Linked DNA regions of Saccharopolyspora erythraea NRRL 2338. The protein of the gene in region 1 interacts with the protein of each later gene in a pairwise test. Links are inferred from orthologs where the notes say so. Each region holds a gene or a part of one and is shown on either strand. Other genes may lie near its edges.

Region 1 (4,397 bases):
CGGCGAGCGGCTCGCCGCCGACCGCATCGGCCGCGTCGAGACGGCCGACAACGAGCCGCAGGGCGCGATCGGCCTGCTGGAGTTCCGCGACCTGGTGCGGGCACTCGACGACGGCGACTCCGTGGAGCGGGAGGAGTCCGGCGAGGCCGGGGAGGCCGGGGAGCAGGCGTAGCGCGGCGGACCTGGGGTTCTGACGTAGCGCGCAGGAGGAGTTCGGCGGATCGGGGAGTGCGGCGAGGCCAAGAGCGCGCGGATCGAGCGGCTCATCGTTTGGCGGACCCTCGACCGGAGACCCTGGGGCGGCGGTCGTCTGCCTGGCGGACGGCCGTCCCGTGGACCGCAGGCGGACTGGTGACGCGCTGGTGCGCCCGGAAAGAGAGGCCGTGAGTTTGTGCCCGCCGTGCGGTGGGTCGATCGGCCAGCGAATCGGGGGACACTCAAACGACGGGCCGGGGAGCGGCGGACCTTCGACTGGTTGACCTTCGACCGGAGGACCGTCGGACGGTGAGCTAGAGGCCGGGGTTCGGAGCCCATGGCCACAGGCACACCGGCCTGAGTGACGCGCCAGCCATGGAACGGACCGGTCCGGGTGGCTGTCCTGCTGGCGGGCACGTGCCCCGCCGCGCCGTCCGCCGCCGCGCCACCACCGCACGGCGCTACGCCCGCCCCGCCGCGCGTGCCCCGCCGCCCCGCCCCGCCGCGCCGGACACCGGGCGCCGGTGTCGGGCCCGCTGGTTAGTCTCGTGGGGTGACCAGCAACGACCCAGCCGACCCAGCCGACCGCGCCGAGTTCGACGACGCGGCGGTCGCCGGAATGACCAGCGAGGCCGAGGCCGGTGCGACGGCCGAGGGCGTCGAGGACGTGCCCGCCGGAGTGCGGGAGCGCTACGCCGATCTCGTCGAGCAGGTGCGCGCGCACCAGTTCCGGTACTACGTGCTGGACTCGCCGACGATCTCCGACGGCGAGTTCGACGAGCTGTTCACCGAGCTCCAGACGCTGGAGTCCGACCACCCCGCGCTGCGCGACCCGGACTCGCCGACGCAGGTGGTGGGCGGCACCTTCTCCACCGACTTCACCGCGGTGGACCACCTGGAGCGGATGCTCAGCCTCGACAACGCCTTCGACCCCGACGAGCTGCGCGCCTGGGTGGAGCGGGTCGAGCGCGAGGTCGGCTCCTCCGCGCACTACCTGTGCGAGCTGAAGATCGACGGCCTTGCCATCAACCTGCTCTACCGCGACGGCAAGCTCGAACGCGCGCTGACCAGGGGCGACGGACGCACCGGCGAGGACGTCACGCTCAACGTCCGCACCATGGACGACGTGCCCGACCAGCTGACCGGCACCGACGAGTACCCGGTGCCCGCGCTGGTGGAGATCCGCGGCGAGGTGTTCTTCCGGGTCGACGAGTTCGCCCAGCTCAACGCGTCGCTGGTGGAGGCGGGCAAGCCGCCGTTCGCCAACCCGCGCAACTCGGCCGCCGGCTCGCTGCGGCAGAAGGACCCGCGGGTGACCAAGAGCCGCCCGCTGCGGATGATCTGCCACGGCCTCGGCAAGCGCGAGGGCTTCGAGCCGAAGCAGCAGTCGGAGTCCTACGCCGCGCTCAGGGCGTGGGGCCTGCGGGTCTCCCCGCACACCAAGGTGCTGTCGACGGTGGACGAGGTGCTGGAGCACATCGACTACTGGGGCAAGCACCGCAACTCCGCCGAGCACGAGATCGACGGCGTCGTGGTCAAGGTCGACGAGGTGTCGTTGCAGCGCAGGCTCGGCGCCACCTCGCGCGCCCCGCGCTGGTCGATCGCCTACAAGTACCCGCCGGAGCAGGCCACCACCCGGCTGCTGGACATCCAGGTCGCCGTGGGCCGCACCGGCCGGGTCACCCCGTACGCGGTGATGGAGCCGGTCAAGGTCGCCGGCTCGACGGTCGCCAGGGCGACGCTGCACAACGCCGACCAGGTCCGCCACAAGGGCGTGCTGATCGGCGACCGGGTGGTCATCCGCAAGGCCGGTGACGTGATCCCCGAGGTCCTGGGCCCGGTCGTCGACGTCCGCGACGGCAGCGAGCGCGAGTTCGTCATGCCGACCGAGTGCCCCGACTGCGGCACGGCGCTGGCCCACCAGAAGGAGGGCGACGTCGACCTGCGCTGCCCGAACTCGCACAACTGCATCGGGCAGCGCCGCGAGCGCCTGTTCCAGCTCGCCGGGCGCAAGGCGTTCGACATCGAGGTGCTGGGCTACGAGGGCGTGTCGGCGCTGCTGTCGGCGGGCGTGGTCTTCGACGAGGGCGACCTCTTCGACCTCAACGAGGAGGCGCTGCTCAAGACCACGCTGTTCCGCACCGACGACGGCAGCCTGTCGGTCAACGGCGGCAAGCTGCTGGCCAACCTGGAGTCGGCGAAGCAGCAGCCGCTGTGGCGGGTGCTGGTGGCGCTGTCCATCCGGCACGTGGGCCCGATCGCGGCGCGGGTGCTGGCCCGCGAGTTCGGCTCGCTCGACCGCATCCAGGAGGCGTCGGAGGAGGAGCTGGCGGCGGGCGAGGGCGTCGGCCCGACGATCGCCACCGCCGTGCGCGAGTGGTTCGACGTCGACTGGCACCGCGAGATCGTGCGCAAGTGGAGCGAGGCCGGCGTCCGGATGGCCGACGAGCGCGACGAGTCGATCGAGCGCCACCTGACCGGCCTGTCGATCGTGGTCACCGGGTCGCTGGAGGGCTTCTCCCGCGACGAGGCCAAGGAGCTGATCATGGCGCGCGGTGGCCGGGCCGCCGGCTCGGTGTCGAAGAAGACCGCGTTCGTCGTCGTCGGCGAGTCGCCCGGCTCCAAGTACGACAAGGCGGTGCAGATGAAGGTGCCGGTCCTGGACGAGGACGGCTTCCGCGTCCTGCTGGAGCAGGGCCCGGAAGCGGCGGCCGAAGCGGCGCTGCCCGCCGAGTGAGGCCGCCGATGAGGACTTCCACGATCACGGTCCGCGCCGTCGGACCGGACGACTTCGAAGCGGTCGCCGACCTGACCGCTCGCGCCTACGTCGACGGCGGGCACCTGTCCGCCGACGACGGCTACGTGCGCAAGCTGCGCGACGTGGCCGACCGGGCGCGGCGCGCGGAGCTGCTGGTCGCCGTCGAGGGCGACCGGGTGCTCGGCTCGGTGACCCTGGCCAGGGGCGAGGGCGACTACGCCAACATCGCCAGGCGGGGCGAGATGGAGTTCCGGATGCTGGCCGTCGCGCCCGAGGCTTCGGGTCGCGGCGTCGGCCGGGCGCTGGTGCAGGCGGTGGTCGACCGGGCCCGCGTCGAGGGGCACGAGCGGATCGTGCTCACCAGCCAGGCGTCGATGACCGTCGCCCACGGGCTCTACGAGCGCTTCGGTTTCCGGCGGACGCCCGACCGCGACTGGGAGCCGGAACCCGGGCTGCACCTGATGGCCTACGTCCTCGACCTGGGCTGAGCCAGGCGCTCCGAAGCGGCGCGGGCCTGTGGCCGGGCTCCGCCGCCCGGCCTGCCGATAGGCCCGTGGCGGGACGCCGCCGCTCCGGGCGCCATTGGCCGCAACCACCAGGACCCCGGTGAGAGCTTCCGGGGACGGGGAACGAAACCGTCCAGGCCACGCGTGGAAGTCCCCGGACCCGGCGAGCCAACGCCTGACCGGCGCGGCGCGGACCTTCCCCGTGGCCAGGCACGGCGAGCTTGGCCGCCAGTGCGCAAGAGCCCACCCGCGGCCGGGTCCGGCGAGTCGACGCCCACCGCTAGGGAGCGAGAGCCGCCCGTGGCCGGGTCCGGCGAGTCAACGCCTCGCTGCCGGTGCGCGAGAGCCGCCCGTGGCCGGGTCCGGCGAGTCAACGCCTCGCTGCCGGTGCGCGAGAGCCGCCCGTGGCCGGGTCCGGCGAGTCAACGCCTCGCTGCCGGTGCGCGAGAGCCGCCCGTGGCCGGGTCCGGCGAGTCAACGCCTCGCTGCCGGTGCGCGAGAGCCGCCCGTGGCCGGGTCCGGCGAGTCAACGCCTCGCTGCCGGTGCGCAAGAGCCGCCCGCGGCCGGGCCCGGCGAGCCGACGGCCGCCGCCAGAGCGAGAACCGCGCCGACCGGAAGTCAGCCGTCGAGGACCACCGAGACGATGCCCGCCAGGTGGGCGAGCCTGGCCACCTCGGCGGCGCGGAACATCGGTCCGCCCGGCCGTCCGGCCAGCAGCACCCGGTCGGGCTTGCCGATCGGGGTGGCGGCCAGCTCGGTGCCGAGCTCCTGCCAGGTTTCGGGCACCCACGGCTCGTCGCCGTCGAGGATCGTCGCCCTGGGCAGCGGCAGCCACGGCAGCTCCAGGTAGCCCTCCTGCGGGGCCGAGGTGCTGGCGGCGAGCTGCTCGGCGCCACCGGAGCGGTGCCCGAACACGACCGCCCAGCCGGAGCGGATG
Region 2 (4,855 bases), 1.3 Mb from region 1 along the record:
TCCGGCCGCGGATCAGGGTGCCGAGCATGGTGAAGAACCGCTTGCTCTCGTTGGCGATCGGGCTGGCGTAGGTGCCGTCCGGTTCGACGTCGCCGTAGCGGTTGAGCAGCGCCTCGCGGGGGACGCGCACGTGGTCGAAGGTGAGGCGCCCGTTGTCCACGCCGTTGAGACCGGCCTTGCGGCCGCAGTCCTCGATGTGCACGCCCGGCAGCGGGTTTCCCCGCTCGTCCCGGATCGGCACCAGCAGCGCGTGCACGCCGTGGCGGTCGCCTCGGGTGATCAGCTGTGCGAACACCACCGCCATCCGGCCGTCGCGGGCGGCGTTGCCGATGTACTCCTTGCGCGCCGCCTCGTGCGGGGTGTGGACGACGAACTCCTCGGTCGCCGGGTCGTAGGTGGCGGTCGTGCGCAGGCGCTGGACGTCGGAGCCGTGGCCGGTCTCGGTCATCGCGAAGCAGCCCGGCAGTTGCAGGTCCATGATCCGGGCCAGGTAGCGGTCGTGGTGGCGGTCGGTGCCGAGCGCGACGACCGCGCCGCCGAACAGGCCCCACTGCACACCGGCCTTGACCATCAGCGACAGGTTGCCGGACAGCATCTCCAGCGAGACGACCGAGCCGCCGGTGTCGCCCTGGCCGCCGTGCGAGAGCGGGAAGCCCAGTCCGGTGATCCCGCTCTCGACCAGCAGGTGCAGCTGCTCCAGCGTCCGCGCGCGGTGGGACTCGGTGTCGAGGTGGTCGCCGGGGGAGAGGTCGACGCCGGTCAGGGCCCGCCGCACGTGGGTCCGCACCTGCGCCCATCGCCCGTCGAGCAGTTCGGCGAGTTCGGCGCGATCGAAGGAAGCCGGGGTCTTCGGGACGTCCATGGGCCCTCCAAAGGTAGGCGTCGACACCGCCGAGCGTAGTTACCCGTCGGTAACCTCGCTATGTGATGCCGCACGCCCTGCGGCAAGCGGCGTCGTCACCCTGTCTACCGCGAACGGGGCTCAAGAACGGAAACGCCGGATCATCCGCGGATGACCCGGCGTTGTGCGGCACGTGCTCAGCCGACCACGTTGACCAGCCGGCCCGGCACCACGATGACCTTGCGCGGCTCGCGGCCGTCCAGCGCCGCGACCACCTTCTCGTCGGCCAGCGCCGCCGCCTTCACCTCGTCCTGGCCCGCGGAGGCCGGGACGACGATCCGCGAGCGGACCTTGCCGTTGAACTGGATCGGGTACTCGACGGTGTCCTCGACCAGGTACTGCTCGTCGGCCTCCGGGAACGGACCGTGCGCCAGGCTCCCGTCGTGGCCCAGCTTCGACCACAGCTCCTCGGCCATGTGCGGCGCCAGCGGAGCGACCATCAGCACCAGCGGCCCGACCACCGCACGCGGCGCGCCCGTCGCCGAGTACTCCTTGGTCAGCAGGTTGTTCAGCTCGATCAGCTTGGCCACCGCGGTGTTGAACCGCAGCTCGCGGTAGTCCTCGCGGACCCCGGCGATCGTCTTGTGCAGCGCGCGCAGCACCTCGATCGCGGGCTCGTCGTCGGTGACGCGCAGTTCGCCGGTGTTCTCGTCGACGACGTTGCGCCACAGCCGCTGCAGGAACCGGTGCGAGCCGACGACGTCCTTGGTCGCCCACGGCCGCGAAGCGTCCAGCGGGCCCATGGCCATCTCGTACAGCCGCAGCGTGTCCGCGCCGTAGGCGTCGGCCATCTCGTCCGGGGAGACGGAGTTCTTCAGGCTCTTGCCCATCTTCCCGTACTCGCGGCGGACCTCCTCGCCCTGGAAGAAGAACTTCCCGTCGCGCTCCTCCACCTCCTCGGCGGGGACGTACACGCCGCGCGAGTCGGTGTAGGCGTAGGCCTGGATGTAGCCCTGGTTGTACAGGCGCCGGTAGGGCTCCTCCGAGGACACGTGGCCCAGGTCGTAGAGGACCTTGTGCCAGAAGCGGGAGTACAGCAGGTGCAGCACGCCGTGCTCGACGCCACCGATGTAGAGGTCCAGGCCGCCCGGGTCGTCCGGACCGTGCAGCTCCGGACGCTTGCCCATCCAGTACCGCTCGTTGGCCGGGTCGACGAACGCCTGGTCGTTGTCCGGGTCGATGTAGCGGAGCTGGTACCAGCACGAACCGGCCCACTGGGGCATGACGTTGGTGTCGCGCTCGTAGTTCTTGAGGCCGTCGCCAAGGTCCAGCTCGACGTTGGCCCACTCGGTCGCCTTGGCCAGCGGCGGCTCCGGCCTGCTGTCGGCGTCCTCCGGGTCGAAGGTGCGCGGCGAGTAGTCGGCGACCTCGGGCAGGACCACGGGCAGCTCCGACTCCGGCAGCCCCAGCGGGATGCCGTCGGAGTCGTAGACGACCGGGAACGGCTCGCCCCAGTAGCGCTGCCGCGCGAACAGCCAGTCGCGCAGCTTGTACTGGACGGTGCCCGAGCCGTGCTTGTGGGACTCCAGCCACTCGATGATGGTCTTCTTGGCCTCGTCCAGGTGCATGCCGTTGAGGTCCAGGCCCACGTCGGGGTTCGCGGAGTTGATCCGCGGGCCCTCACCGCTGTATGCACCGCCCTCGAAGCCCTCCGAGGGCTGCACGGTGCGCACCACCGGCAGGCCGAACGCCTCGGCGAAGTCGAAGTCGCGCTGGTCCTCGCCGGGCACCGCCATGATCGCGCCGGTGCCGTAGCCCATCAGCACGTAGTCGGCGATGAACACCGGCACCTGCTCGCCGTTGACCGGGTTGGTGGCCCAGGCACCGGTGAAGACGCCGGTCTTCTCCTTGTTCTCCTGGCGGTCCAGGTCCGACTTCATCGACGCCGCGCGGCGGTACTGCGCGACCGCCTCGGCCGGCGTGGCCGCGCCGCCGGTCCAGCGCAGGTCCGGGTCCTGCGGCCACTGCGCCGCGGTCAGCTCGTCGACCAGCGGGTGCTCCGGCGCCAGCACCAGGTAGGTCACGCCGAACAGGGTGTCGGGCCGGGTGGTGAAGACCTCGATGCTGCCCGCCGAGCCGTCCAGCGGGAACACCACGTTGGCGCCCTGCGAGCGGCCGATCCAGTTCCGCTGCATCGTCTTGATCTTGTCCGGCCAGTCCAGCCGGTCCAGGTCGTCGATCAGGCGGTCGGCGTAGGCGGTGATCCGCATCATCCACTGCTTGAGGTTGCGGCGGAACACCGGGAAGTTGCCGCGCTCGGTCAGCCCGTCGGCGGTGACCTCCTCGTTGGCGACCACGGTGCCCAGGCCCGGCGCCCAGTTCACCGGCGCCTCCGACAGGTAGACCAGCCGGTACGAGTCGATGATCCGGCGCTGCTCGGTGCGCGACAGCTCCGCCCACGGGCGGCCGTCGGGCGTCGCGCGCTCACCGGCGGCGAACTGCGCCTCCAGCTCGCTGATCGGGCGCGCGCGGTCGGCGTCGGTGTCGTACCAGGAGTGGAAGATCTGCAGGAAGATCCACTGCGTCCAGCGGTAGAACGGGATGTCGGTGGTGGCGACCCGGCGGCGCTCGTCGTGGCCCAGCCCCAGCCTGCGGATCTGGGTCAGGTACCGCTCGATGTTCTTCTCGGTCGTGGTGCGCGGGTGGGTACCGGTCTGCACCGCGTACTGCTCGGCGGGCAGGCCGAACGAGTCGAAGCCCATCGTGTGCAGCACGTTCTTGCCCAGCATCCGGTTGAAGCGGGCGTAGACGTCGGTGCCGATGAAGCCCAGCGGGTGCCCGACGTGCAGGCCCGACCCCGACGGGTACGGGAACATGTCCTGGACGAACAGCTTCTCGTCGCTGACCTCGCCCTTCAGCGAGCCGGCCGGGTTGGGCGCGTGGAAGGTGCCGAGCTCCTCCCAGCGCCGCTGCCAGCGCTGCTCGATCTCGGCTGCGGTCTGCGCGGTGTACCGGAACCGCGGGACCTCTTCGGTGTTCGTCGAGCCCTCTGCCTGGCCACTCATGGTGTGCGTACCTTTCCTGCCTTCTCGCCCGAACGCGCGGATCGTGCCCTCTAAGTGTGCCGTCCCCGGAAAAAGCGAAACCCCCCAGCCCTACCGGGCGTGAGGGGTCACCGCGTCGAAGCGTCGTCAGCGGACGTTCAACGCGGTCTCGCAAGAAGTCGAGCGCTGCTCACGGTGTCAAGGGTAACAGAGATCACTTCACGCCCAGGGCGATCACCTGCGTGGTCTGCTGCGCGGAGAAGTTGTCGTCGCTGACGAGGACCAGGCTGCGCTCGCCGCCGGGAAGCACGGGACCCCAGGTCATGCCCTCGACGTTGTCGACGGTGCTCAGCCCGAGCTCCGACAGGTCGGCCAGCGGGGTCTTGCGCACCGGCGTCACGTCGGCGCCCGCCAGCGAGGCCACGTCCCGGACGTCGGTGGCGCCGCGGGCGTCGACCTCGTAGATCCGGACGGAGTTGCCGACGCCGTCGACGAACGAGCGCTCCATCACCAGGTAGCGGAACGGGTCGTCGCCGTCGGCCAGGATCGCCGTGACGCCGTTGTTGGCGAACCCGCCGGTCGGCGACCGCGCGAACACCTTGTCGAGCGGGTAGGCGACCTGCGCGACGATGGCCCCGGAGCGGTCCTGGGCGGTGAGCCTGCTGAGGGCGCCGTGCTCGAACGTCGGCGACTCGCCGTCCTGCACCAGCGGCCCCTCCATGGCGCTGACCAGCAGCGACCCGTCGGCGGCGAAGGTCAGGCCCTCCAGCGCCTCGTTCTGCTTCGGACCGCTGTCGGGACGCATGGCCAGGTTCGGCGGGAGCGGCAGCTCACCGGTGGCCGAACCGTCGAGGGCGGCGCTGCGGATCGACGGGTCGACCAGCCCCTCCTGCCGCTCGCCCTCGCTGGTCCACCAGACCTCGCCGCTGCGCGGGTCCCACCGGACGTCCTCGGGGTCGAGGCTGCCCGC

The links. The genes of interacting proteins can lie anywhere in the genome.
Region 2: the proteins of ligA (region 1) and leuS interact in binary tests that used the Escherichia coli proteins (3 or more experiments, as listed by UniProt). The link is inferred for Saccharopolyspora erythraea NRRL 2338 from one-to-one orthologs.

Annotation. Positions count from the first base shown.
Region 1 is NC_009142.1:6,922,326-6,926,722, reverse strand. Bases 424-3,340 are described here. They hold ligA (NAD-dependent DNA ligase LigA), read left to right. Parts: upstream 424-748; coding sequence 749-2,932; downstream 2,933-3,340. Other genes in these bases: SACE_RS29645 (GNAT family N-acetyltransferase), read left to right, coding at 2,941-3,340. In the rest of the region: SACE_RS29655 (hypothetical protein), read left to right, coding at 1-172; more of SACE_RS29645, read left to right, coding at 3,341-3,441; SACE_RS29640 (ACT domain-containing protein), read right to left, coding at 4,079-4,397. UniProt on the Escherichia coli protein: DNA ligase that catalyzes the formation of phosphodiester linkages between 5'-phosphoryl and 3'-hydroxyl groups in double-stranded DNA using NAD as a coenzyme and as the energy source for the reaction.
Region 2 is NC_009142.1:8,183,908-8,188,762, forward strand. The notes cover bases 839-4,213. They hold leuS (leucine--tRNA ligase), read right to left. Parts: upstream 3,907-4,213; coding sequence 1,039-3,906; downstream 839-1,038. Other genes in these bases: SACE_RS35580 (acyl-CoA dehydrogenase family protein), read right to left, coding at 839-862; SACE_RS35590 (esterase-like activity of phytase family protein), read right to left, coding at 4,100-4,213. Outside these bases: more of SACE_RS35580, read right to left, coding at 1-838; more of SACE_RS35590, read right to left, coding at 4,214-4,855.